One region of the Bradyrhizobium sp. AUGA SZCCT0431 genome, then DNA from elsewhere that is predicted to be linked to it. Evidence: predicted binding sites of a transcription regulator. Region 1 holds the regulator's gene; each other region holds the start of a gene.

Evidence for each region. The regulator PhoB, encoded in region 1, activates phosphate uptake and scavenging genes when phosphate is short. The targets are predictions, from matches to a motif close to TGTCATNNANCTGTCAT.
Region 2: phnG (phosphonate C-P lyase system protein PhnG) is a predicted target of PhoB. The motif match lies at 893-909, and genes of this name have one in related genera.
Region 3: JQ567_RS35885 (choice-of-anchor I family protein) is a predicted target of PhoB. The motif match lies at 1,083-1,099, and genes of this name have one in related genera.

The regions. Positions count from the first base shown of each region.
Region 1 is NZ_JAFCLR010000008.1:148,256-150,521, reverse strand. It holds gene JQ567_RS09840 (GcrA family cell cycle regulator) at 424-933, shown strand; gene phoB (phosphate regulon transcriptional regulator PhoB) at 1,094-1,795, opposite strand; gene phoU (phosphate signaling complex protein PhoU) at 1,883-2,266, opposite strand, start outside.
Region 2 is NZ_JAFCLR010000009.1:147,304-149,569, reverse strand. It holds gene phnE (phosphonate ABC transporter, permease protein PhnE) at 1-112, shown strand, start outside; gene phnF (phosphonate metabolism transcriptional regulator PhnF) at 120-848, opposite strand; gene phnG (phosphonate C-P lyase system protein PhnG) at 968-1,426, shown strand; gene phnH (phosphonate C-P lyase system protein PhnH) at 1,426-2,034, shown strand; gene JQ567_RS10875 (carbon-phosphorus lyase complex subunit PhnI) at 2,037-2,266, shown strand, end outside.
Region 3 is NZ_JAFCLR010000062.1:18,729-20,994, forward strand. It holds gene JQ567_RS35880 (alkaline phosphatase family protein) at 1-892, shown strand, start outside; gene JQ567_RS35885 (choice-of-anchor I family protein) at 1,230-2,266, shown strand, end outside.

The DNA.
Region 1 (2,266 bases):
CCGAAATCCTCTTGTTTTGAGCATGATCTCCGGGCAAGCGCTTTGCGCTTGTCCCGAGGGAAAACCGGCGTCCACTTTTCCGGATCATGCTCGAACCGCTTTCCTGCGGTGCAAGATAAAGCAATCCGTAGCATTCCGGTGCCGTGGAAAACTCCAATTGCAATGCATAAATACCGGAACATGTGGACGCACGGACGCGGACTCTTGCGCCAGAGTCCCGCCATATTGTAGCGTCTGGGCTGTCGGGTACGACATCTCGTGCGGAAGTACTGACCCCTAGAGTCCATTTTGTGAGGCGTAAACGTTCGGGCGGCTTTTTGCGCCCGGCGAGGGCTAAGGGATTCTGCCCGCTGGGATTTTTGAGAATTGGCATCGCCAGCGCTGCCCCCGGATTGGCCGGCTCTGTGCGAAGGGAAGAATGCGATGACGGTATTGACCTGGTCCGACGAGCGCGTCGAGCAGCTTAAAAAGCTCTGGGAGGGCGGACTTTCCGCCAGCCAGATCGCCGCGGAACTCGGAAATGTGACGCGAAATGCAGTGATCGGCAAAGTGCACCGGCTGGGTCTTTCCGGCCGTGCCAAGAGCCCCTCCTCGGCCGCGCCGCGTCAGCGCAAGGCGCGCCCCGCCCAGCAGATGATGCGGGTGGCGCGCCCGGTGTCGCGCGGCAACACCGCGCTGGCCCACGCCTTCGAGGTGGAGATGGAGCCGGATCCGGTCGCCTACGACAATGTGGTGCCGATGAGCCAGCGGTTGACGCTGCTCGAATTGAACGAGGCCACCTGCCACTGGCCGATCGGCGATCCCTCCAGCTCGGAATTCTTTTTCTGCGGCGGCAAGGCGCTCACCAGCCTGCCCTATTGCGCACATCACTCGCGCATCGCCTATCAGCCGGCCTCCGATCGCCGCCGCCCGGCGCCGAAGCCGACCAGGTAAGGGCACGCTCACTGATGTCGTCCCGGCGAAGGCCGGGACCCATAACCACCGATAGCAGTGGTTATGCCTGGCTGGAGCTCCAGCCTTTTTAAAGCAATCAATATTTGTGGTTATGGGTCCCGGCCTTCGCCGGGACGACGCAAACCTGTTTACGCCGCGCCTACTCCACCTTCGCAAACCGGTCATCCAGCGCGTAGCCGGCGCCGCGCACGGTGCGGATCGGGTCCTGTTCGCGGCCGGGATTGAGCAGTTTGCGCAGGCGGCCGATATGCACGTCGACGGTACGCTCGTCGATATAGATGTCGCGGCCCCAGACGCTATCGAGCAGTTGCTCGCGGCTGAACACGCGGCCGGGATGTTCCAGGAAAAACTCCAGCAGGCGATATTCGGTCGGCCCGAGATCGATCGGACGGCCCGAGCGCGCGACGCGGCGTTTCTCGCGGTCGAGCTCGATATCGCCATAGGTCAGCACGGTGGCCAGCCGCTCCGGGCTCGCCCGCCGCAACAGGCCCTTCACCCGCGCCAGCAGCTCCGGCACCGAAAAGGGTTTTACGATGTAGTCGTCGGCGCCGGTCGCCAGCCCCCGCACCCGTTCGCTTTCCTCGCCGCGCGCGGTCAGCATGATGATCGGCAGCGCCTTGGTCTCCGGCCGCGCCCGCAAGCGGCGGCACAGTTCGATGCCGGACAGGCCCGGCAGCATCCAGTCCAGCACGATCAGGTCTGGCACCCGCTCCTTCAGCCTTGTATCGGCGTCGTCACCGCGGGCGACGGTTTCGACCTCATAGCCTTCGGCATCGAGGTTGTAGCGCAGAAGCGTGGTGAGCGCTTCCTCGTCTTCAACCACCAGAATGCGTGCGTTCATCTATGTCAGCCTCTTGTGTTTTGACGCGCTGTCGATACGCGAAAAACGTCTCTCGTTCGGTTGTCCGTTCCGCTACTGGTTCCGCTTCTAGTTTCCTGGCACCGTCGTGGCAAAATTCGTCATGTCGCCCTTCGGGCGCTTGTCGAGGATTTGCTGGCCTTCGATCATGTAGAACACGGTCTCGGCGATGTTGGTGGCGTGGTCGCCGATCCGTTCGATGTTCTTGGCGCAGAACATCAGATGGATGCAGAACGAGATGTTGCGCGGATCTTCCATCATGTAGGTCAGGAGTTCGCGGAACAGCGAGGTGCAGATGGCGTCGACTTCCTCGTCGCCCTTCCAGACCGCCATCGCCGCCGGCAGATCGTGCGACGCGTAGGCGTCGAGCACGGACTTGACCTGCGACTGCACCAGATCGGTCATGTGTTCGAGACCGCGGATCAGTTTCAGCGGCTGGAAATCGTTCTCCAG
Region 2 (2,266 bases), on a different contig from region 1:
TCATGTTGCATTCTTGATCATCATGATTCTTATCACAGTTGCGGTGATAGATTTTATCTCCGCTCGACTGCGTTTCGCGATCATTGGCCGCGCCGCAGTATTACGCGACTAGCTCACCGTCACGTATCCTCGACCAAAAACTCGACGCGCTCGGCGGCGAAGCGCGAGCGCTTGGTAACGATTGGCTTGCCGTCGGGATCAACGTCGGTGCTGTCGACCACCAGCACCGGGCGGCCGAGTGCGAGATCAAGCCGTGCGGCGTCGCTGGCGTCGGCTATGGCGGCGGTGATCCGGGTGGAAGACCTGCGGTAATCGCGGATGCCGTAATGCGCGGCCAGCTTGGTCATCGAGCGCACGCTGGCAAAGACCTGTCCCGCGTCGGGGAAGCGCTCGGCGGAGAGCCATGAGGTGCTGACGCAGATCGGGGTGCGGTCGGCCAGCCGAAGCGCCTCGATCCGGACCAAGGGTGCGCCCGTCTTCAGTCCGAGTTCCCGCGCCAGTTCACGGGTAGCGACATCGTCGGACGCTTCGATCAACTGGCCGCGCGGTTCATGGCCGCCGGCGCCGACGATTTCGGAAAACCGCGTCCGCGAGCGCAAGGGATAGGCGAGGCGCTGGGTCTCGACATAAGTGCCGCTGCCGCGCTCGGCGCGCACCAGCCCGCGTTCGGCGAGCGTCGCCAGCGCCCGGCGCACGGTATGGCGGTTGACCCGATAGGTCTCGGCGATCTCCATTTCGCCCGGCAGCTTTTCACCCGCGGCGAAGCGGCCCTCGGCAATGCCGCGTTCGATCCCGTCGGCGACCTGCCGCCACAACGCCACACCGGTGGCTGCATCCTGCATGCTCATGGTGTGAAACTACCCGGAACGGCCATCCGAAAAAACAACCCTGTTGTCACCAAACAGTCATGGCGTTTGGTTATGAAGTTGTCTACTAGCATAGACAACTTGATTCCGGCAAGGTGGATATGACGGCAACCGAGAACGACAAGCAGGTGCAGCGCAAGGCGGTCATGGCGGTGCTGGCGCATTCCGATCTATCGGAGATATCCGGCCGCCTGGCGGCGATCACGCTGCCTGATCACGAGCATCTGCGCGATCCGGAGAACGGCCTCGTGATGGTGCGCGGCCGCATCGGCGGCGATGGATCTGCCTTCAACCTCGGCGAGGCCACGGTATCGCGTGCGGCGGTCCGGCTTTCGACCGGCCAGGTCGGCTTCGGCTACACGCTCGGCCGCGACCGTGAGAAAGCGCGGATGATCGCGCTGTGCGACGCCATGGTGCAGTCGGATGAGTTCGCCGGCCTCGTCGAGACAAAGGTGATCGCGCCGCTGCGTGCGGCGATGTCCGAGAAACGGAACCGCAAGGCCGCCGAGGCCGCGGCGACGCGGGTGGATTTCTACACCTTGGTGCGGGGAGAGGGCTGATGACGACGGTTGCCGAACTGCCCGCTGGATTTGCCGACAAGGTGCTGTCGGCACAATCGACCTTCCGCTCGGTGATGGATGCAATGGCGCGTCCTGGCAGCGTGCAGCGCATTGCGGCCGTCGCCGGCACGCCCGCCGCCATGATGCGCGGCACCGCGGCCATTGCGCTGACCCTGTTCGACCATGATACGCCGATCTGGCTCGACAGTCGGATGTCGGAAACATCCGACGTCGCCAAATGGCTCAAATTCCACACCAGCGCGCCTGTCATCGCGGATTCCTCGATCAGCAGCTTTGCCCTGATCGGCAACCCCCGCGAGCTTCCGGCGCTCGATCGTTTTGCGTTCGGCAGCAATGAATACCCGGACCGTTCGACGACGCTGATCCTGCAGGTCGACAGTCTGACGGAGGGGCCCGCCCTCGAACTGCGCGGCCCCGGCATCGACGGCACCGCGATCCTGCAGGCCGCGATCCAGCCGCATGATTTGTTCGAACGGCTTGCCATCAACGTAGCCCTGTTTCCGCGCGGCATCGATGTCGTGCTGGTCCATGACGACGCGATTGTCGCGATACCGCGCTCCACGCGGCTGGTCGCGAGAGGAGGCTAGACATGTACGTTGCCGTCAAGGGAGGCGAACGCGCCATCGAGAACGCCCATCGTCTGCTGGCGCATGAGCGGCGCGGCGACCGTGACGTTCCCGAAATCTCGCTGTCCCAGATTTCCGAGCAACTTTCGCTCGGCGTCGACCGCGTCATGGCCGAGGGCTCGCTGTACGACCGCGAGCTCGCGGCTCTCGCGATCAAGCAGGCGCGCGGCGACATGATCGAGGCAATCTTCCT
Region 3 (2,266 bases), on a different contig from region 1:
CTTTCACGATGCGGAGGGGCACGGCGAACTGTACCACCGCGAATTGAGTTATAGCCGAGGCCGTGTACCGCTGATGCCAGCCCTTGTCGCCCCTCCTGGCGCGGTTGGCGATGCGGTGATGACTGACAAGTTTATATCGATTCTGATGGAGCGACCGCCCTCGGTTGCAACGCTTTGGTTGTCCGAGCCCGACAAGACCATGCACGCCTTTCCGCTCGGTTCGCCGGAACATCTCATGGCGCTGCGCGCGGTCGATACCCATGTCGGCGCGGTCGCGGAAACCGTAGAACGGTTGCGAGACCGTGGTCATGAGGTGCTTTTGCTCGTCGGGTCAGACCATGGCCACGAATCCGTCACCGAGACGGTGCCGGTCGAACGGCGGCTGTACGAATCGGGATTCAAGGCCGCCTTGGAAAGTCCGGAAATTGTCGTAGCGGCTCAGGGATCATCGGCTTTCATCCATTTTGGTAGCGACGCCTTGTCGCGGCGTAAGGAGGTGGCCGACTGGCTCGGCCAGCAGTCCTGGGCTGGACGCATCATCAAAGGCGAAGACCTCGCCAAGCTTGGTCAAATTCCAACCGCCGACGTTCTCGCGGTTGATATGGCGAAGTCGCAAGGCAGCAATTGCAACGGCATTCCGGGGCTCACGGCGATGGCGGTTCGCTTCGCCGAGAACGAGGATGCCATACGGCGGGATTGCGGAATGCATGGCGGGCTTGGCCCGCATGAAACGCAACCAACGCTGATAGCCGTCGGCAACGGGTTTTCAGCTGGCAACGTCGTCACGACGACGAGCCGTATCATCGATCTCGCGCCGACCGCGCTGCACCATCTCGATCTGCCACTGGACGGCCTCGACGGTGTTCCGCTCGGCGGCCGGGCGTCAGGCTGAAGCGAAGGGTCCTGGTCGGTCTGGATGGTCTCAATGCTTTCCGTTGAGCCGCACGGCAGCCAGTGGCCGCGCGCCGCAACGGTGAGGTTGTAAAGGTCGCGCAGTGTCATGCTTTCGCGCCGCGTGCCAAATTCCTTCATATTGGCGGCACGCGCAACTTCGTCTGGACAACGGACAATGATTAACAAACCGTCACCGCGTTGTAATTAACGCCAGCCTATATTCCGGCCGCTGACGCGCCCCGCGCGACAACACCGCGATTCCCCACCTTCAACGCTGCGCGAGCCCCTCGTGCCGCTGCGGCCTGCTTTTGCCTTTTTCATAATGGAGATTATCGATGGCTCTCGGTCCCGGTTCGATCGCTTTCGTCGGTTTCAACGCGGACGGAAATGACGGATTAGCGTTCATTGTCGTTGATCCGATTGCTGCGGGAACAGTTATCCGCTTCAGCGACAACGAATGGAACGGTCAGGCAATCGGATCTGGCGGCGCCTTCAACACCGGCGAGGGCAGTCTGACATGGACCAATGGCGCAAGCGATCTGGCTCCGGGCATCGTTGTCGAATTCCTCAACACCTCCGTGGCCGCTACCCGCAGCGCCAATATTGGTACCGTCACCGGCGCAGGTTTTGCGCTCGGTAACTCCGGCGAGTCGATCTATGCATTCGACGGGACCTCCGAGAGCGTCCCGACCACTTTCCTGGCTGCGGTCACCAACACAAATGGCGGCTTCACCACCGCGACCGGCAGCGGCTTGCTCGAGGGCACAGGGCTCACGGCAGGTTCGACGGCTTTGGTGCTGCCCCTGACCGACGGCGCCGATGTCGCCGCCTACAATCCGGCTTTTGGTGGCAGCTCGTTCGCATCGCGCGCGGACGCTCTTATCGCGTTCAATACGACCGCCAATTTTATCGCGCAAAGCGGTAGCGGCGACCAGGATGGCGACGGCACCACGCCCGATGCGCCGTTCCTCACCGATGCGCAGTCTCCGCTCGCGGGTGTGACCTTCACCATCCAATCAGGCATACCGCCGCAGCTGGTCGGCTTCGCCTCAGGTTCTGTCTCGGTCTCGCAGGTCGAAGGCAATGCCGGAACGACGGCCTTCAGCTTCACGGTGGAGCGCACCGGCGGCACCATTGGTGACATCAGCTTCAGCGGCCAACTGACCTCGGCGGCGGCCGATGCCGCCGATTTCAATGGCGCGGTTTCCCCGCCGTTCGCCTTCAACGGGACCATTGCCGCCGGACAGACATCGACGGTCGTCACAGTCCAGGTCAATGGCGACTCGACGTTCGAGCCGACTGAGAACTTCAACCTGGCACTGCAGACCGTCGTCAACAGCGACGCGACCGTTTCGACCTCGCTCGGCGCGCA